Regions from separate parts of the Kitasatospora sp. NPDC089797 genome, predicted to be linked through region 3. Evidence: riboswitches for the same ligand, from Rfam matches in the RefSeq annotation. Region 3 holds a riboswitch; each other region holds the start of a gene.
What was found. A riboswitch is a leader RNA that binds a small molecule or an ion and turns the genes downstream of it on or off. The one in region 3 is predicted to bind S-adenosylmethionine.

Region 1 (6,571 bases), on a different contig from region 3:
TGCCGGAGACGATCTGGGACGGGTCGAGCGGCTCGGGTTCGAGGTCGGCGGTCGGGACGTGGACGGTGAAGCTCGGCGTGGTCATGGGAGCGACGCTAGTCGGGCGGGCCCGCCGGGGTGGGGGGCAGAGTGTGTCGGGGGCGGGCCCGAGAATGACACTTCGTCGTTCGCAGGAGGTGTGCGCGTGGGTGAGCTGAACGAGCGGGACCGGTCGGTGCTGGCGCTGGAGGGGCGGCAGTGGCGGACGGCGGGGGCCAAGGAGCGGGCCATCCGGGAGGAGCTGGGGCTCTCCTCGACGCGGTACTACCAGCTGCTGAACGCGCTGCTGGACCGGGAGGAGGCGCTGGCCTTCGCGCCGGTGCTGGTCAACCGGCTGCGGCGGGTCCGGCAGGCCCGGCGGGACGCGCGCTGACCCCGGCCGGACGCGCGCTGACCCCGGCCGGACGCGCGCTGATTCCGGCGGGCGGAACACTGACGGGGTAGCGGGTTCCGGGGCCGGGGTATGGCCTCCTCATGGGTCTTGAAGAGATGGTTGTACCGGCCACCGGAGCCGGGCGGGACGGGCTGCGGGCGATCCTGACGTCGCCCGGGGACGCGGTGGTCGCCCTGGACTTCGACGGGACGCTGGCGCCGATCGTGGCGGATCCCTCGCGGGCGCGGGCGCACCCCGGGGCGGTGGCGGCCCTGCGCGGGCTGGCGTCCGTGCTGGGGGCCGTGGTGGTGGTGACCGGGCGGCCCGCCGGGCTGGCGGCGGAGTACGGAGGCTTCGCCGCGGTGCCCGGGCTGGTGGTGCTGGGGCACTACGGGGCCGAGCGCTGGGAGGCGGGCGTGGTGACGGCGCCGGAGGTGCACCCGGGCGTCGGGCGGGTGCGGGCCGCGCTGCCGGGGGTGCTGGCGCGGGCCGGGGCGCCCGAGGGGACGTGGGTGGAGGACAAGGGGCGCTCGGTGGCGGTGCACACCCGGCGGACCGGGGCGCCGGAGCGCGCGCTGGAGCTGCTGCGGGCGCCGGTCGGGGAGCTGGCCGCCGAGCACGGGCTGGTGGTGGAGCCCGGGCGGCTGGTGCTGGAGCTGCGGCCGCCGGGGGTGGACAAGGGGGCCGCGCTGACCGGCTTCCTGCGGGAGCGCGGGGCCCGGTCGGTGCTCTACGCGGGGGACGACCTGGGGGACGTGGCGGCCTTCGCGGCGGTGGAGAAGCTGCGCGGCGAGGGCCTGGCCGGGCTGCTGGTGTGCGCCGGGGCGGTGGGGGACGCGCCGGTGCGCGAGCTCGCCGACCGGGCGGATCTGGTGGTCGACGGGCCCGAGGGCGTGGTCGCGCTGCTGACGGCGCTGGGGGAGGAGCTCAGAGCGCGTTGAGCTGGTCCAGGAACCACTGCTGCGGAGGGAGCGCGGTGGCCGCGGCGGCGAGCCGTTTGGTGCGGTCGGCGCGCTCCTCCGGGCTCATGGTGAGGCCGGCGTGCAGGGCCTCGGCGGTGGCGATCACGTCGTAGGGGTTGACGGTGAGGGCGTCGTCCCCGAGCTCGCTGTGGGCGCCGGCCTCGCGGGAGAGGACCAGGGCGCAGCCCCGGTCGGAGACCACCGGGACCTCCTTGGCGACCAGGTTCATGCCGTCCCGGATCGGGTTGACCAGGGCCACGTCGGCCAGCCGGTAGGCGGCCAGGGACCGCGGGAAGTCGTCGTCGACGTGCAGGATCAGCGGTTTCCAGCCGGGGGTGGCGAACTCCGCGTCGATCTCCTCGGCGAGGCGCCGGACCGCGGCCGTGTAGTCGCGGTACTCGGCGAGGTCGGTGCGGGACGGGTAGGCGAAGGCGATGTGGACCACCCGGTCGTGCCACTCGGGGCGGGTGCGGAGCAGGTGCCGGTAGGCCTGGAGGCCGCGGACGATGTTCTTGCTCAGCTCGGTGCGGTCCACCCGGACGACGGTGCTCCGGTCGCCGACGGCGGCGCGCAGGGCGGCGAGGCGCTCGTCCACGTCCGGGCGGTGGGCGCGCTCGCGCAGGAAGTCGGCGTCGGCGCCGAGGGCGTGGACGCCGAGCCGGGTGGTGCGGCCGTCGTGCGTGACGGTGAGCGCCTCGTGGTCGACGGTGGCGCCGAGGAGGTCCGCGCAGCAGGCGGCGAAGGCGCGGGCCCAGCGCTCGGTGAGGAAGCCGGCCCGGTCGGCGCCGAGGATGCCGGTCAGCACGGCCCGGGCGACGTCGTCGGGGAGCAGCCGGTAGTACTCGGGCGGGGCCCACGGGGTGTGCGAGAAGTGGCCGATCCGCAGGTCGGGGCGGGCCGCCCGGAGCAGGGCCGGGGTGAGCGAGAGGTGGTAGTCCTGCACCAGGACGGCGGCGCCGGGGGCGGCCTCGGCGGCCAGGGCGTCCGCGAAGGCGGTGTTGTAGGCCTGGTAGGCGGCCCACTCGGTGCGGAAGCCGGCGTCGAAGGAGGGCGCGGTGGGGGTCGCGTAGAGCAGGTGGTGGACGAACCAGAGGGTGGAGTTGGCGACGCCGTTGTAGGCGCGGGCGAAGGTCTCCGGGTCGATGTCGAGCATCCGGACGGCCTGGCCGCCGACGTCGTGCCCGGCCCGGTCCAGGCGGCCGGCGGGGGCCTCCCGGGCGGCTCTGCGGTCGGCGTCGTTCAGGGCGGCGCAGACCCAGACGGCGTCGGGGTCGTCGATCGCGGAGAGGCCGGAGACCAGGCCGCCGCCGCCGCGGCGCAGGGTCAGCGTGCCGTCGTCGGCCGTGCTGAAGGACACCGGTCCCCGGTTGGAGGCCACCAGCACGGGGGCGGTGCCGGTCGCACTCGAACATTCGGTCGTGAGATCGCCCATGGTTGGGATGTTGCCGTGGTGCCGGGGTGGCAAACCCCTGCGGGGGCCGTCAGTGGCGGGTGGCGTACTCGGGGAGGGTGTGCATCGGGGGGCGTTCCAGGGCCGTGACGGGGTGGGTGTGGGCGGTGAAGGCGCGGGATTCCGGGTCGCGGGTGAACTGGGTGAGGTGGGGGTGCACCAGGTCGGCGGAGGCCTTGAGGCGGTGGGCGCGGTCGAGGCGTTCCAGCGCGGTGCGGTAGATGGTGGCGGCCATCCGGCCGAGGGCCTGGCCGTCCTGGTGGCGGTGGTGCCGGACGCCGACGTCGACCTGGGCCAGGGCGTCCAGCCCGACCAGCTCCAGGGCGTCGACCAGGAGGCCGAGCTCGACGCCGTACCCGGTGGGGAAGGGCAGCCGTTCGAGCAGGGAGCGGCGGGCCGCGTACTCGCCGCCGAGGGGCTGGACGAAACCGGCGAGTTCCGGCCAGTGGAGGTTGAGCAGCGGGCGGGCGACGAGTTCGGTGACCCGGCCGCCGCCGGCCGGGACGACCGCCCCGCTCTCGGTCTCCAGCGGGCGGTCGTACATGGCCTTGACCAGCTGGAGGTGTTCGTCGGTGAGCAGCGGGCCGACGATGCCGGAGACGAAGGCCGGGTCGAACTCGCGCAGGTCCGCGTCCACGAAGCAGACGATGTCGCCGCGGGTGACCAGTAGGGAGCGCCAGAGCACCTCGCCCTTGCCGGGGACGGCGGGCAGCCGGGGCAGCACGGCGTCGCGGTGCTCCACCCGGGCGCCGGCCGCGGCGGCGATCTCGGCGGTGGCGTCGGTGGAGCCGGAGTCGACCACGACGAGTTCGTCGACCAGCGGGATCCGCTCCATCAGCTCCCGGCGGACGGTGCGGACGATGTCGCCGACGGTGGCCTCCTCGTCGAGGGCCGGCAGGACGACGCTGACGGTGCGGCCGGTGCGCCGCTTGGCCTCCAGCAGGGTGTGCACCGGCCGGTCGGCCGCGGTCCACGAGCGGCGGCGGAGCCAGGACGCCGCCTGCGGGAGGAGCGCGGGGGTCGGTTCGGCGGGCACGGTGACTCTCCTCGGCGGATCGGGGTGGAACGGGTCATCTCGCTTGGCGGACGGTCCCGTTCAGGCTTGACGCCTTCGGATACAGTCTTCGTACAGCGGTCGGACCTTTGCACGTCGGGGTCGCCGTTGAGCACCACCACAATTTCACAAGCTCATCCAGAGGGACTGAGGGAACGGCCCGTTGACGTCCCGGCAACCTTCTCGCTCGGCTGTCGTCGACAGGCCCCGGCGGGACAGGTGCCAATTCCGGCCTGTGGCGCGACCGCGCCGCGGGGAAGATGAGGAGAGAGGCCTCCGCCATCATGGCTATCACTGCGACGACTCCTTCTGGTGCCGCATCCGTTTCCGTCGACCTGGGCCCCGCCGTCGCGCTGTCCTGTCGGGAGTGCGGTACCCGCTTCCCGCTCGGCCCCAGCTTCGCCTGCCTGGAGTGCTTCGGTCCGCTGGAGATCGCCTACGAGTTCGGCAGCGAGCGCGCCGAGGAACTGCGCAAGCGGATCGAGTCCGGGCCGGCGTCCATCTGGCGCTACGCGCCGCTGCTGCCGGTGCCCGCCGACGTGGCGTCCAAGCCGAACCTCAACCCCGGGTGGACCCCGCTGGTGAAGGCGGACAACCTGGGCCGTGAGCTCGGTTTCACCGCCCAGCTGCACATCAAGGACGACTCCGGCAACCCCACCCACTCGTTCAAGGACCGGGTGGTGGCCTGCGCGATCGAGGCGGCCCGGGCGTTCGGCTACACCACGCTGTCCTGCTCCTCCACCGGCAACCTGGCCGGCGCGGTGGGGGCGGCGGCGGCCCGGGCCGGGTTCCGCTCCTGCGTCTTCATCCCGCACGACCTGGAGCAGGGCAAGGTCGTGATGGCCGGGGTGTACGGCGGCGAGCTGGTCGGCATCGAGGGCACCTACGACGACGTGAACCGCTTCTGCTCGGAGCTGATCGGGGACTCGGCCGGCGAGGGCTGGGGCTTCGTCAACGTCAACCTGCGGCCGTACTACGGCGAGGGGTCCAAGACGCTGGCGTACGAGATCTGCGAGCAGCTGGGCTGGCGCCTGCCGGAGCAGATCGTCATCCCGATCGCCTCCGGCTCCCAGCTGACGAAGATCGACAAGGGGCTGCAGGAGCTGATCAAGCTGGGGCTGGTGGAGGACCGGCCGTACCGGATCTTCGGCGCCCAGGCGGAGGGCTGCTCGCCGGTGTCGGCGGCGTTCAAGGCCGGGCGGGACGTGATCAAGCCGGTGAAGCCGGACACCATCGCCAAGTCGCTGGCGATCGGCAACCCCGCGGACGGCCCGTACGTGCTGGACATCGCCCGCCGCACCGGCGGCGCGGTCGAGGACGTCACGGACGCGGAGGTGGTGGCGGCGATCCGGCTGCTGGCCCGCACCGAGGGCATCTTCGCCGAGACCGCGGGCGGGGTGACCGTCGGGGTGCTGAAGAAGTTGGTCGAGACGGGCCAGCTCGACCCGGCCAAGGAGACCGTGGCGATCAACACCGGCGACGGCCTGAAGACCCTGGACGCCGTCTCCGAGGCCGGGATGACCGCCGTCATCCGCCCGACGCTGGACGCCTTCCACGCGGCCGGCCTCGCGTCCGCCTGAACCACCCCCACCCCGCAAGGAGAGCCATGAGCGCCAACGTCCGCATCCCCACCATCCTGCGCACCTACACCGGCGGCGCCGCCGAGGTGACCGCCGAGGGCGCCACCCTGGCCGAGGTCATCGCCGACCTGGAGCTGAACCACGCGGGCATCTCGGCCCGCATCCTGGACGACACCGGCAAGCTGCGCCGCTTCGTCAACGTGTACGTGAACGACGACGACGTGCGGTTCGCCGAGGGCCTGGCGACCGAGATCGCGGACGGCGCCGGCATCTCGATCATTCCGGCGGTGGCCGGCGGCTGCTGAGCCGTCCCGTCCCTTTCCCCGCGCCGCCCGTACGCACGGAATTCGACTCTCCGTGGGTGCGGGCGGCCGCCTGCATTTCGGCGGGAATATTCCGGGTCGAGTCGGAGTAGAGTGTGGCTCTGCTGGGAACAGGGCTCCGCTCCCGGCGGACGGGGTGCGTCGCCGGAGGTCGTCCGGCCGCTGGGACCGGCCGGGGCGCCGGGCCGGGAAACATGTCAGGCAGATGTCAGAATTCCTGCAGGCATTTGAGTAATTCGTCCGCTATGTCCGGCGCGTAATGCCGATTTCCTCCCGGTTTGTTCGCTGTTGTCTCTTGATGGACCCCTGGAATTCCCGGCGGCTGACCCTGTTGCAGAGGGCGTCGATCCGGATACATTCAGCGGCGGTCGACGTAATCAACCGCTCACGGAAGCCGCCCGGCGTCCCGGGTGCGGGGGATTACGGCGTGCACGGCTGCGCCCAGGGGGGGTTCCCCGGGCCGGCCTTCAAAACCAGACCCGGGCCCGCGACCTGCGGGACCGTGAAGGGCCAGCACAGCACTAGGGGAGTTCGGAATGGCTCAGGGCACCGTCAAGTGGTTCAACGCGGAGAAGGGCTACGGCTTCATCGCGGTCGACGGTGGTGCGGACGTCTTCGTCCACTACAGCGCGATCCAGATGGACGGCTACCGCACCCTCGAGGAGGGCCAGCGGGTCGAGTTCGAGATCTCCCAGGGACAGAAGGGCCCGCAGGCGGACATGGTCCGCGCGGCGGTCTGACCCCTTCCGGCTCCAGGAGCTCGGCGCGGCCCACTGCTGGTGGACCTCTC
Region 2 (6,571 bases), on a different contig from region 3:
ACCGGTCAGGCCGAGGGTCGGGACCGGGACGATCCGGGTGAGCCGCTCGGCCAAGGCGTGCTGGGCCGGGCCGAGCGGCGGCAGGAAGGCGAGCGGGGCGAGGCGGGCACGGGCCAGCGCCAGGGCGGCCATGGTGGGTGAGGCGAGCAGCAGTTCGGACTCGGCGTGCCGGGCGTCGACGTTGGTGTCGGCGGCGCGGACGACGGCGGTGTCGGGCACGCCGACGGCCGCGGCGCGTACCAGGTCGAGCGAGGTGTCACAGATGACGGTGCAGCCGCCGGTGCGGCGTGCGGCTTCGCGGATCAGCGCCGGGAGCCGGTCGGTGGTGAAGGACTCGGCCTCCTGGGCGGGGACGCCCCAGAGCGAGAGCAGCAGCAGGGCACCGCGCCGGTCGCGGTTGCGGGTCAGCCGGGTCGGTGCGAGCAGGCCGGTCGCTCGGAGACCGGGAGGGTGGTCCAGCCAACCGGCCCAGTGGGCGCGGGGGAGGACGCCGCCGGTGGGACCGGGCTGGGTGAACGAGGAGATCGAGGGGACTGAGGAGACCGGGGTGACCGGCAGGGACGGGGCGAACGGGTACGAGGACAGGTGCAGTACCGGAACCCCGAGCCGGACGAGCTGCGCGGTGGTCGCCTCGTCGTCGCAGACCAGAGCGGCGCCCGGTCGTCGGCCGCCGGGGCGTCGGGAGCCCGGCCACTCGGTGTCGGTGGGCCCGAGCCGGGTCAGGTCCGCGAGGTGGGCGGCGATCCGGCGCAGCGCGAGCAGGGAGTCCAACTGCTCCTCGCGGCAGGCGAGCAGCACGGCCCGGCGGTCGGTCGGCCGGTCCATCAGCCCCGCCACGGCGTCACCGCCCCCGGTCGGGCGGGGCCGTCGTCGTGGCCCGCTGCCGTAGCGGAGCAACTGCGGTGTGCCCGCCTGTGGTTGCCGCGCAGCGGTGCGCCGTGGGGGCCCTCGGCCTCGCCCTGGCGCCGGACGGCACAGCGGCAGGCGGGCCGCCGGCCCCGCGAGGGGGTGAGGACGCGCAGGGAGCAGGTGGCGCGGGCGAGGCGCGGCGGTGTGGTGGGGGACACGAGGACACCTGCGGCCTTTCCGTCGGGAACGATCTCGTCGGGGCTCGGGAGCTCGGGGCTCGGAGCTCGGGAGCTCGGTAGGTCAGGGTTCTGGGCTCGGGGGCACGTCAGTGGGCCGGGGCGGTGGCCTCCCGGGGGAGTCCGGCCAGCAGTTGGACCAGGGCATCGGCGACCTGCGACGCCCCGGCCGTGCCGACCGTGGTGGTGAGAGCGGTCCAGTCGGTGGCTGGGCGATCGGCAGCGGGGCGATCGGTGGCGGGGAAGTCGGGGGGAGTCCGACCCGGGCCCGGCGGGGGAAGGACGTCGGCGTCGACTGCGGCCCCGACTTCCTCGACTCCCCCGGCCAGGCGGCCGAGCAACTGGCCCAGGCCGTCCCGTACGGCCGCCGTGGTCCGGTGGCGGTTGAGGTCGGCGGCGCGGGCGATCCCGCCGTAGATCAGCTCGAGGGCCTTGCCCTCGCCCTGGGCGCGCAGCGCCAGCGCCTCGTCCTCGTCGAACACCTCCGTGGGCCAGCGGACCCGGAGGTCGCTGTCGAGCGCCTGGCTGTGGAAGCGGCCGTTGAAGATCTGGCTGAGGTTCTGCGGCGGCAGGCAGAGCGTGGGAGTCCCGAGCAGACCCGCCTCCAGAAGGGTGGTCAGCCCCGGGGAGGTGAGCAGCACGTCGCAGTCGGCGAGACGGCGCACGAAGTCCTCGTGGGGGAGGGCGCCGACGGTGGTGACGGCCGGATGGGCGCAGGAGTCCACCAACTGTGCGGCCAGCCAGGCGGGCAGGTTCCCCGCGATGTGCACCTCGGTGACCCCGCTCGCGGTGAGCGCCTCCAGCGCCGCGGGCAGGACGAGCTGCGGATAGCTGGCCCAGTCCGTGAGCCGGGGCGCACGCAGGCCACCGAGGCTGAGCACGGCGCGCCGGGGGTGCGGCGTCGGTTCCGCCCGGCGGGTGGCGCCGCCGTCCGCGATCACGGCGTCCACCCAGCGGAGGCGGCGCACGTCGGCCAGCACCCGGGCGCCCTCCGGCGGCAGTTCCACGCACCGCTGGGCGCAGTACACCTCGGCGTCCAGCGGGAGGTCGGAGCGGTCGCCGTCCGTCCGGAGGAACGGCAGGCTGTCGACGAACACCACCGGAACCCCGCACGCCCGTAGGGCGTTCGCCAGCGGGCCGTCCCGCATCACCAACGCGGCCTGCACGCGCTGCGCCCCGACGATCCGGCGCAGTTCCTGTTCGGACCTGGTCTCCGGGAGGTCGAACCAGCGCTCCACCGGATGGTCGGCGAGCACCGGTCTGCCCAGCCCGGAGGCCAGCCCGACGAAGCGCAGCCGGTCGCCGCCCCGGTGCCTGAGGGCGGACAGCACCGCGCCCAGCTTCCCCGAACTGCCCCAGCCGGACTCCACTCCGGCCACGGCGATCGTCCGGGTCTCCGCCCGGCCTTCCACCTGCGCCTTCATCCGTGTCAGCTCCCCCCGCTCGTTCCGGATCCTCCGGTCTGCCCCGTCGCTCCGTCGTTCCGTATTCGTACCAGGCCGGAGCTGTCGGCCCGGTTCGACTACCTACAAAAATTCGAACCCTAACCACCTCACCGAGTGAAGTCGCCCTCCTGTGGATTGACGTGGGGCGGTTCATCGGTCGATCGGCTCACCAGATGAGCTGCGGGCCCGGGTCCGGGTCCGGGCCCGGACCCGAGCCCGGGCGCCCGCGTCCGCCGTCGCCCCGGCGGTGATCACTCGTCAAGTCAGCCTCTGAAAAAGCTCTTTGGCGCCCCAGGGCAGGCATCGATGTCGTATGGTCGGTTCCTACTATTAGGAACCGGTGAGTGTGATACCCGACGTGACACCCAGACGGAAGATCTCCAACACGCTGGCGCTGGCCGTCCTCGGCCTGCTGCGCGAACAGCCCATGCACCCCTACGAGATGGCCGTCACCCTGCGCGAACGGCACAAGGACAGCAGCTTCAAGGTCAACTCCGGCTCCCTCTACGACACCGTCGAGGCGTTGGTGCGACACGGCTGGATCGAGCCCGTGGAGACGGCCCGCGCCGGCCGCCGGCCCGAGCGCACCGTGTACGCGACCACCGCACTGGGCCGGAGCGAGTTCGTCGGCTGGATCGACGAACTCCTCCGCACGCCCGTCGCGGAGTACCCCAAGTTCATGGCCGCCGTGTCCTACCTCGGCGCACTCGGCCCGGACGGCGCGGCGGAGGCCCTGACCGAACGGGCCGGACACCTGGTCCGCCGGATCGAGGAGACCAACGCGGTGCTGGCCGACACGGTCGGCTCCGGCAAGGTGCCCCGACTGTTCATGATCGAGGTCGAGTGCGCGCTGCACGCCTGGGAGGCCGAACTCGCCTGGACCCGGCGCACCGTCGCCGAGATCCGCGACGGCAGCCTGTTCTGGCCCGAGGTCCGGCGCTCGGAGGACGGCGGTTGGACCTGGACCCGCCCCACGGACGAGGAAGGAAGCATCCCATGACCGGACAAGGGCCCCGCCCGACGGCCGAGGTGCTGATCGTCGGAGCCGGCCCGGCCGGCCTGCTGCTCGCGATCGAGCTCCGACTCGCCGGCGTCGACACCGTCGTGATCGAACGCCACCCGCAACGCCCGGACCACTGCCGGGGATTCAACCTCAACGCCCGCGCCCTGGACCTGCTGGCCCGGCGCGGCCTCGCCGACCGCCTGATCGCCGAGGGCTGGCAGGTGCCGCACGCCGCGTTCTCCGGCCTGCCGGTGACGCTCACCCTCGCCGACGCCCGCACCGACCACCCGTACTCGCTGGGCATCCCGCAGACCAGGGTCGAGGAGGTCCTGGAAGCGCACGCGCTCGCGCTGGGAGCGGACATCCGGCGCGGACACGAACTGCGCGCCCTGGCGCAGGACTCGGAGTCCGTCACCGCGACCGTCGCCGCCGCCGGGCGCGAACACCGCATCCGGGCCGCCTACCTGGTCGGCTGCGACGGCGGCCGCAGCACCGTCCGCCGACAGACCGGCATCGACTTCCCTGGCACCCCGGCGACCGCCTTCTCCCTGCTCGGCGACGTCGAACTCGCCGACCCGGCGGCGCTGCCCTTCGGCACGAGCACCGGCCCCGGCGGGAGCGTCCTCGTCATCCCCCGCCCCGGCTACGTCAGGATCATCACCGGCGACCGGCAGCCCCCGGCGGACCGGGACGAACCGGTCACCCTCGACCTGCTCCGGAGCGCCGTCGGCGAAGCGCTCGGCCGCCCCGTCGACCTGCGCGCCGCGCGCTGGACGACCCGGTTCGGCAACGCCGCCCGGCAGGCGGCCTCGTACGTCCGGGGCAGGGTCGTCCTGGCCGGTGACGCCGCGCACATCCACCCGCCGGCCGGGGCGATCGGCGTCAACGTCGCCCTGGACGACGCGTTCAACCTGGGATGGAAACTCGCCGCCACCGTCCGCGGCACCGCCCCGGCCCATCTGCTCGACAGCTACCACGTCGAACGCCACGCCGCCGGTGCGCGGGTGCTGGCCGACACCCGGGCCCAGGTGCTGCTCGGCACCGCGGACGACCGGCTCGGGCCGCTCGTCGACCTGTTCACCCGCCTCGCCCGCCACTCGGCGGGCAACCGCGCCCTCGCCGAGACCGTCACGGGCCTGGACACCCGCTACGGAACGCACCCCGACACCGCCCACCCCTGGCTCGGCCGGCTCGCCCCGGACCTCGCGCTGCGCACGGGGCAGGGCCCGACCCGGGTGTCCGAGCTGCTCGCCTCCGGCCGGGGCCTGCTGCTCGACCTGACCGGGGGCAGTGCGCTCCGCGCGTCGTCGTCGGCGATCCCGGTGTCGGCGATCCCGGTGTCGGCGATCCCGGTGTCGTCCTCGGCGGCAGGCTGGGCGGACCGGGTGACCACCGTCACGGCGAGCTGCCCCGAGCACCCCTGGTTGCACGCCGTCCTGCTCCGACCGGACGGGCACACGGCGTGGCTGCGCAGCGCCGACGGCGACCGGCCCGACCGATCCGACGGGCTCCCGCAGGCGCTGCGGCACTGGTTCGGCGAGGCGACGGGGGACCGGCCGACGGCGGCCTGACCGGACCCCTGCCGACCCTCCGTCGAGACCCGCTTCCGTACCCCGCCGCCGGGACCCGCCGTCGGGCCTCGGCGGCGGGGTCGCCCGTAGCGATCGGGAAAAGGTTTGGCGAGCTACCCGGGAAGTCTTGTATCGTTCTCCGCGAATCATCCAGAGGGGTGGAGGGACCGGCCCTACGAAGCCCCGGCAACTCCCCGTTCGACCCGGCGTCCGAAGTACGCGCCGTGCCGTCCGGGGTCAGTGCCAACTCCGGCCTGTCGCCAACGTGGCGCGGGGAAGATGAGGAGACACGGTGCTCTCTGTGCTGTCGCTGTCCTTCGCCCGGGCGCTTCCCGCCCCGGCCCTTTCGCGTACCCGTCTCGTGTCCGGCGCAGGCATTCGGCCGACTTCCCAGGCCTGTCCTCGCTGACCACCCCGCTCCCCACCCCACCCCGTGGAGCACCCGTGAGCCGAACCCACCCCTCGCTCGCGGGAACCGAGACTGGAGTACCCGTCCATGGAGAACCTGGACCACACGAGCGGCGTCGGCGTGCTCGACAAGATCACCTCGATCCTCGGCACCCTGGAGGCCGGCCCGGCCACCCTGGCCGGGTTGGTCGACGCCACCGGCCTGGCCCGGCCGACCGCCCACCGGATCGCCGTCGCACTGGAACACCACCGGCTGCTCGGACGGGACATGCAGGGCCGGTTCGTCCTCGGCCCGCGGCTCTCCGAGCTCTCTGCCGCCGCCGGTGAGGACCACCTGCTGGCCGCCGCCGCCTCGGTCCTCACCCATCTGCGCGACGTCACCGGCGAGACCGCCCAGCTCTACCGCCGGCAGGGCGAGGTCCGGATCTGCGTGGCCGCCGCCGAGCGCCTCTTCGGCCTGCGCGACACCGTCCCGGTCGGCCTCGCCCTGCCGATGAAGGTCGGTTCCGCCGCCCAGGTGCTGCTGGCCTGGGAGGAGCCGGAGCGGCTGCACCGGGGCCTCCAGGGCGCCCGCTTCACCGCCACCGCCCTCGCCGGGGTGCGCCGCCGGGGCTGGGCCCAGTCCATCGGCGAGCGCGAGGCCGGGGTCGCCTCCGTCTCCGCACCCGTGCGCGGGCCGTCCAACCGGGTGGTGGCCGCCGTCTCGGTCTCCGGTCCGATCGAACGGCTCACCCGTCACCCCGGCGCCCGCCTGTCCCAGGCCGTCATCGAGGCGGCCGCCCACCTCACCGAGGCGCTGCGGCGCTCCTGACGGGGGCGGAGGCGGCCGGGTGTTCCCCCGGACGGGAACGGATCGGTCGGCGGGGTGTTCCCCCGGGTGTCCAACCTCACCTGACGGGCCGTCACAACAGCTCTAGGCCGACGGTGTTCAGTCGCGTCAGGTGGTGTGCGGACCGTGGCCGAGGAGTGCACCTGGGAAAGCTCGACGGCAGGACCGCCCTGGTCACCGGCAGCAGTCGGGGCATCGGGCGGGGCATCGCCGAACGCCTCGCCCGGGAC
Region 3 (6,571 bases):
GTGCCGACCTGGAAGTCGACGGCGGCCGAGCCCACGCCGACCAGGCTGGGACCGTCGCTGCTGCCCTGGCCGTTCAGGCCGTGGCAGGAGGAGCAGCCCACGGCGAAGAGCTTCTTGCCCTCATCGATCGCGAGCGACTGCGCGGCGACGTCGGCCTGCGCCTTGTCGGCGGGCGCGAACGCGGCGTACAGCCCCCCGGTTGCCGCCAGGGCGAGAAGTAGGACGACCAGCGCCGCCAATGGGTGGCGCCGTCGTGCGGAGAGCTTTTTCACGGAATAACCCCGGTGTCAGGATCTGGTCGACTGGTGGGTGCACCCGGCGGCCGGTCTGGCCGGCACGAGGCTGCCTGTCCAAGGCTGCGCGCGCGGTCGGTCGGTGGGAGCGTCGGCACCGGCAGAAGCGGCCCGTCGCCGGTGAGGGCGGGGGCCGCAGCCGGTGGCCAGCGACCTGATCAGCTGGTTACTTGATCAGGTAGATGGTCGCGAACAGGCCGATCCACACGACGTCGACGAAGTGCCAGTAGTAGGACACGACGATCGCGGCGGTGGCCTGCTCGTGCGTGAAGCGCTTGGCTGCGTACGTCCGTCCCAGGACCAGCAGGAAGGCGATCAGACCACCCGTCACGTGCAGACCGTGGAAGCCGGTGGTCAGGTAGAACACCGTGCCGTACGGGTCCGAGGACAGCGAGAGGCCGTCCTTCTTGACCAGCTCGGTGTACTCGTAGACCTGGCCGCCGATGAAGAAGGCGCCCATCGCGAACGTGATGATGAACCACATCCGGAGCTTCTTCACGTCACCGCGCTCGGCGGCGAACACGCCGAGCTGACAGGTGAGCGAGGAGAGCACCAGGACGGTGGTGTTGATCGAGGAGAACGTCACGTTGAGGGCGTGCGCCTTCTCGGCCCAGAACTCGGCTCCCTTGACGGAGCGGAGCGTGAAGTACATCGCGAAGAGGGCCGCGAAGAACATCAGCTCGGAACTGAGCCAGACGATCGTTCCGACGCTGACCATGTTCGGTCGATTGACCGATCCGTGCGCGTGCCCGGTTTCTGTTGCTGTTGCTGTCGCCACGACGGACATTATGTCGGTCCCTTATTCCGTCTTCACGTCGGGGGGTGTCCCTCGGAGTGTCCGGTGCGTGCGGTATGCCCGCTTGGGCGGCCGTGGGAGGCCCGGGCGGGGGCTGAGCAGCGGCGTGTCCCTTTTCTGACGGTTCCTCTGGCGGGCCCACGACCCCCTTGCCCGGCGCGTCGTTGCCCGGACGGCGCAGCGGCGGGTTGTAGGGGAGGGGGCGCCGCATCGGCCGTCCGGGTGGACCGGGCCGGACCGGGTGACGGGCCGTCCTCCGGTCGGGTGAGCGGTGGGCGCGGCGGCTTGAGGGGGAACGTGCCCGAGGGGGACCGGCGACGGGGGAAACGGGAGTAGCATCCGGATCAGGTGAACGTGGTCCGGATCACACTTGAGGGAGCAGGGTCCATGGCGTACACGACCGACGAGACGCTCACCGTCCTCGTCTACAGCGACGACCGCAACACCCGTGAGCAGGTGCTGACGGCTCTCGGCCGTCGGCCCGCCGAGGATCTTCCGGAGCTGTCCTACCTGGAGTGCGCGACCACCCCCGCGGTGCTCAAGGCGCTGGAGAAGGGCGGTGTCGACCTCTGCGTGCTGGACGGCGAGGCGGTGCCGGCCGGCGGACTGGGGCTCGGGCGCCAGCTCAAGGACGAGATCTACGGGTGCCCGCCGGTGCTGGTGCTGATCGGCCGGCCGCAGGACTCCTGGCTCGCCGCCTGGAGCCGGGCCGATGCCGCGATCTCCCGCCCGGTCGACCCGGTGGCGCTGGCCGAGGCGGTCGCCACCCTGCTGCGGGCCCGGCTGGCCAAGCGGGCCCCGGCCACGCGCTGAGCGGTGCCGTCTCAGTACTGGAGAAGAGGGGGTCGGGAGGGCCCCGCCGCTCGATAGGCTGGCTCCATCCGTACGGACGTCCCCCGGACCGGGGGAACCGACAACAGCTGGAGTCAGCCATGGTGAACGTGAACCCTGCGAACGGTGGTACCGACCCCGCGCAGGTGGTCCGCACCTGGCCGGACCTCCTGACGGTGCTGTTGAAGGGGGAGGACCTCGACCGCTCGTCCACCGCGTGGGCGATGGACCGGATCATGAGCGGCGAGGCGTCCCCCGTCCAGGTGGCCGGGTTCATGGTGGCGCTGCGGGCCAAGGGCGAGTCGGTCGAGGAGATCGCCGGTCTGGTCGACGCGATGTACGAGCACGCCGAGCCGCTGGACATCCCCGGCCCGGCGGTCGACATCGTCGGCACCGGTGGCGACCGGGCGAAGACCGTCAACATCTCCACCATGTCGGCGATCGTCGCGGCCGCGGCCGGGGCCAAGGTGGTCAAGCACGGCAACCGCTCGGCCTCCTCCGCCAGCGGCTCCTCGGACGTGCTGGAGAAGCTCGGGGTGGCGCTGGACCTGTCGGCCCGGCGGGTGGCCCAGGTGGCCGAGGAGGTCGGGCTGACCTTCTGCTTCGCGGCGAAGTTCCACCCGTCGATGCGGCACGCCGCCACCGCGCGGCGCGACCTCGGGGTGCCGACCGCCTTCAACATCCTCGGCCCGCTGACCAACCCGGCCAAGGTCACCGCGCACGCGGTCGGCTGCTTCGACACCCGGCTCGCCGGGCTGATCGCGGGGGTGCTGGCCCGGCGCGGGGCGACGGCGCTGGTCTTCCGCGGCGACGACGGGCTGGACGAACTGACCATCACCACCACCTCGCGGGTGTGGGTGGTGCGCGACGGGGTGGTCACCGAGACCACCTTCGACCCGCGGGACGTGGGCATCGAGCTGGTCGGCATCGAGGCGCTGCGCGGGGCCGACGCGGCCTACAACGCGGAGGTCGCCCGGCGGCTGCTGGCCGGGGAGCGCGGGCCGGTGCGGGACGCCGTCCTGCTGAACACCGCGGCGGCGCTGGTCGCGCTCGAGCTCGGCGACGCGCCGCTGACGGAGCAGCTCGCGGCGGGCATGGAGCGGGCGGCCGAAGCGATCGACTCGGGCCGGGCGCAGGACCTGCTGCGGCGTTGGTCGGAGGCCACCAGCCGGATCTGAGACGGCGGTCGAGGGCCCGGGTCGGTTCCGCCGACCCGGGCCCTCGGCTTTGCCTGCACCCCTTCAGTCCAAGGCGAATGTCCTGTCCGGATGGTGGATATCTGTTTGACCGTCCGACGTGCCCGACCTAGAGTCTTGGCCAGGTCATGAGCGACAGCGTCAAGCCCCAGCTGGCTGTCCGGCAACCCTCCGTCCGTGGCGGGGTGCCCTGGGTGAGGACCGGGTCGCCGGGCAAGTCGTCCGTGCGACAAGCGCGGACACCGGACGATCAGCACTCCCGGGGTCCCTTACCCCTGAAGGAGTGCATCCTCATGTCCGTCTCCGTTGACCTCCGCGCCCCGCTCGCCGTCCTCGGCCAGGACGTCCAGGTGCCGCTCGCCAGCGGTGAGAAGGTCGGCTACGCGGCGCTCGACTACGCGGCCAGCGCCCCGGCGCTCCAGCGGGTGTGGGACGACGTCGCCGCGTACGCGCCGTACTACGGCAGCGTGCACCGCGGTGCCGGGTACCTGTCGCAGCTGTCCACCGACCTGTTCGAGCAGAGCCGGCGGACCGTCGCGGACTTCCTCGACCTGCGCGCGGACGACCAGGTGGTCTTCACCCGGGCCACCACCGACTCGCTCAACCTGCTCGCCGCCGCCGTGCCCGCCGGCACCCGGGTGTTCGCGTTCGAGACCGAGCACCACGCCTCGCTGCTGCCGTGGGCGCACGCCGGACTGGAGGTCGGCTACCTGCGGGCGCCGCGCTCGCGGGCCGAGGCGGTGGCCGCGCTGGAGGAGGCGCTGGCCGCGGCGCCCGAGGGGCCGAAGCTGCTGTGCGTCACCGGCGCCTCCAACGTGACCGGCGAGCTGTGGCCGGTCGCGGAGCTGACCGCGACGGCGCACCGCCACGGCGCCCGGGTGGTGCTGGACGCGGCCCAGCTGGCCCCGCACCACCGGGTCTCGGTGCGGGAGTTGGGCGTCGACTGGATCGCCTTCTCCGGCCACAAGCTCTACGCGCCGTTCGGCGCCGGGGTGTTGGCGGGGCGGTCGGACTGGCTGGACGCTGCCGAGCCCTACCTGGCCGGCGGCGGGGCGACCCGGACGGTGGCCCGGGAGCTGGACGGCTCGGTGGCGGTGCAGTGGCACACCGGCCCGGCCCGGCACGAGGCCGGTTCGCCGAACGTCATCGGCGCCTACGCGATCGCCTCGGCCTGTCGGGCGCTCACCGAGGCCGGCTTCGACGCGCTGGAGGCCCGGGAGCGGGAACTGGTCGACCGGCTGACGGCGGGGCTGGCGGAGATCCCGGAGGTCCGGGTGCTGAACCTGTTCGGCGCCGGGTCGGCCCGGGTGGGCGTGCTGTCCTTCGTGGTCCGGGGCTGGAACAGCTCGCACTTCTCGGCCGCGTTGTCCGCCGAGTACGGCATCGGGGTGCGCGACGGGCTGTTCTGCGCCCACCCGCTGGTGCGGACGCTGCTCGGGGAGGAGGAGGTGGCTCCGTCCGAGTGCGGGGCGCCCGAGCCCTCGCTGCCGGGGGAGCGCAGCCTGAACGCGATCCGGGTGAGCTTCGGGGCGGGCACGCCGGACGAGCACGTCGAGCGATTCCTGACGGCCGTCCGTGAGCTGGTCACCGAGGGCGCGGCGTGGAACTACCGCAACGAGGGCGGCCGTTGCGTCGCCGACACCCGTCGCGAGGGCTGAGGCCCGCTCGTCACTCGTCCAGGCCGAGGGCGAAGGCCGCTTCCAGGTCGTGCTGGGAGTAGGTGCGGAAGGCGATCTGGGTCTCGGTGTGGGCCACGCCCGGGACCTTGTTGAGCCGGCCCGGGATGACGTCGGCCAGGTCGTCGTGACGGCGCACCCGGACCATCGCCACCAGGTCGTAGCCGCCGGTCACCGAGTACACCTCGCTGACGCCCTCGATCGCGGCGATGGCCTCGGCGATCTCCGGGATGCGGTCGACGCTGGTCTTGATCAGGACGATGGCAGTGATCACTGTGCGGGCTCCTTCATGGGGTGCGGTCAGCGTATCGGGCCTCAGCCGGGGCGTCTCGGGGGGTGCCCGACGACGGTGCAGGCGTACAGGAAGCCGGCCGAGAAGCCGATCACGTGCACCAGGTAGGCCACTCCGGGCCCGGCCGAGTGCACCGACCACCACTGCAGGGCGAACCAGAGGCCGAGGACCAGCCAGGCCGGGAAGCGCAGCGGGAGGAAGAGGAGCAGCGGGACCAGGGTGGTCACCCGGGCCCGCGGGTGGAAGCGCAGGTAGGCGCCGAGGACGGCGGAGATCGCCCCGGAGGCGCCGATCAGGACCCGGGTGGAGTCGGGGGAGTGCGCCTCGGCGAGTGCGAAGCCGTACGAGGCCAGGCTGCCGGCGGCCAGGTAGAAGAGGAGGAACCTGGCCCGGCCGACCCGGCGTTCGACGGTGGGGCCGAAGACGTGGAAGAAGAGCAGGTTGCCCAGCAGGTGCAGCCAGCCGGCGTGCAGGAAGAGGCCGGTGAGGGCGGACACGGCCGGGTGTTTGCCGGGGGTCGGGGCGGCGGGGCAGCCGGGGACCGGGTCGGGGGCCTCGGCCAGTTGTTCGGCGGTGAGCGGGTGGCCGGTCAGCAGTTCGGCGGGGACGGCGCCCCAGCGCTGCTCGTAGCGCTGCTCGGCACAGATCCGGGCCTGGCCGGTGCCGTACAGCGGGTTCAGGCCGGCCGCCGGGCCGAGCAGGAAGACCAGGGTGTTGAGTGCGATCAGGGCGTAGGTGACGGCCGGGGCGGGCGCCGCCGGGCGGCCGTCCCGCGCATCGGTGTGGTCGGGGGCCGCGAGCGCCATGCGGCCAAGCATTCCTCCGGACGCCGCACATGACACGACGGTTTACGGCAGGTGGACTAGCCATCAAGTTCCCCTGACCGGTGGTCGTGATGGTTGCCCCAGGCAATAGGCTTGGGCCGGGCAATCCCGTCTCCCGCCGCCGATGCCGGGGCTCCGGGGGGAGCGCCTAGCCCACCTGGGACCAGCCGAGAGGATCCCCGATGACCGTCCCCGCCCTGACCGCCGAGACGCGCTGGCGCTGCACGCTGTGCGGCAACCTCACCCGCTTCGACGTGACCCGCACCGCGCGGGTCACCGAGTTCCTCCACTTCGACCTGGCCGGTGAGTCCGCGGTCGAGGAGACCGAGGTGCACAGCGAGACGGTCGAGTCGGTGCGCTGCCGCTGGTGCAACGCGGTGGACCAGGTCGAGCTGGTGGCCCGCCCGGGTGCCGGGACCCCGGAGGCTTCCGCCGAGCAGGGCTGATCCCGGCCGGAGCGGTGGGCGGCGCGTGACGCGCCCGTCCGCCGCACGGGACAATACAGACAAGACGCACGGAGCGTGACGACAGGGGCGGCCGCGGGCCGCACCCGCTGGACCAGGATCGGAGCCGAGGACGTGGTGGACGCAGCGAGGGAGCCCGCCGACGCGCAGGGGCTTCAGCCCGCTGCGCAGGCACCGGCGCCGGATGCCGAGACGGCCC

Region 1: linked by a shared signal. The riboswitch ahead of thrC (threonine synthase) and the one ahead of AB0O91_RS23155 (aminotransferase class V-fold PLP-dependent enzyme) in region 3 are both predicted to bind S-adenosylmethionine.
Region 2: linked by a shared signal. The riboswitch ahead of AB0O91_RS12545 (IclR family transcriptional regulator) and the one ahead of AB0O91_RS23155 (aminotransferase class V-fold PLP-dependent enzyme) in region 3 are both predicted to bind S-adenosylmethionine.

The regions. Positions count from the first base shown of each region.
Region 1 covers NZ_JBFBGS010000027.1:3,037-9,607, forward strand. The annotation lists gene AB0O91_RS22350 (cupin domain-containing protein) at 1-85, opposite strand, end outside; gene AB0O91_RS22355 (DUF3263 domain-containing protein) at 179-412, shown strand; gene otsB (trehalose-phosphatase) at 514-1,353, shown strand; gene AB0O91_RS22365 (trehalose-6-phosphate synthase) at 1,340-2,806, opposite strand; gene AB0O91_RS22370 (glucosyl-3-phosphoglycerate synthase) at 2,856-3,860, opposite strand; SAM riboswitch class I at 4,010-4,145, shown strand; gene thrC (threonine synthase) at 4,163-5,458, shown strand; gene AB0O91_RS22380 (MoaD/ThiS family protein) at 5,485-5,763, shown strand; gene AB0O91_RS22385 (cold-shock protein) at 6,318-6,521, shown strand.
Region 2 covers NZ_JBFBGS010000013.1:54,157-60,727, forward strand. The annotation lists gene blsF (CGA synthase-related protein) at 1-825, opposite strand, end outside; gene AB0O91_RS12530 (hydroxymethylcytosylglucuronate/cytosylglucuronate synthase) at 1,175-2,509, opposite strand; gene AB0O91_RS12535 (PadR family transcriptional regulator) at 2,889-3,530, shown strand; gene AB0O91_RS12540 (FAD-dependent monooxygenase) at 3,527-5,104, shown strand; SAM riboswitch class I at 5,248-5,390, shown strand; gene AB0O91_RS12545 (IclR family transcriptional regulator) at 5,610-6,323, shown strand; gene AB0O91_RS12550 (SDR family NAD(P)-dependent oxidoreductase) at 6,479-6,571, shown strand, end outside.
Region 3 covers NZ_JBFBGS010000028.1:40,931-47,501, reverse strand. The annotation lists gene AB0O91_RS23175 (c-type cytochrome) at 1-272, opposite strand, end outside; gene AB0O91_RS23170 (heme-copper oxidase subunit III) at 460-1,080, opposite strand; gene AB0O91_RS23165 (hypothetical protein) at 1,477-1,902, shown strand; gene trpD (anthranilate phosphoribosyltransferase) at 2,022-3,098, shown strand; SAM riboswitch class IV at 3,241-3,358, shown strand; gene AB0O91_RS23155 (aminotransferase class V-fold PLP-dependent enzyme) at 3,410-4,774, shown strand; gene AB0O91_RS23150 (Lrp/AsnC ligand binding domain-containing protein) at 4,785-5,066, opposite strand; gene AB0O91_RS23145 (rhomboid family intramembrane serine protease) at 5,108-5,890, opposite strand; gene AB0O91_RS23140 (hypothetical protein) at 6,091-6,354, shown strand.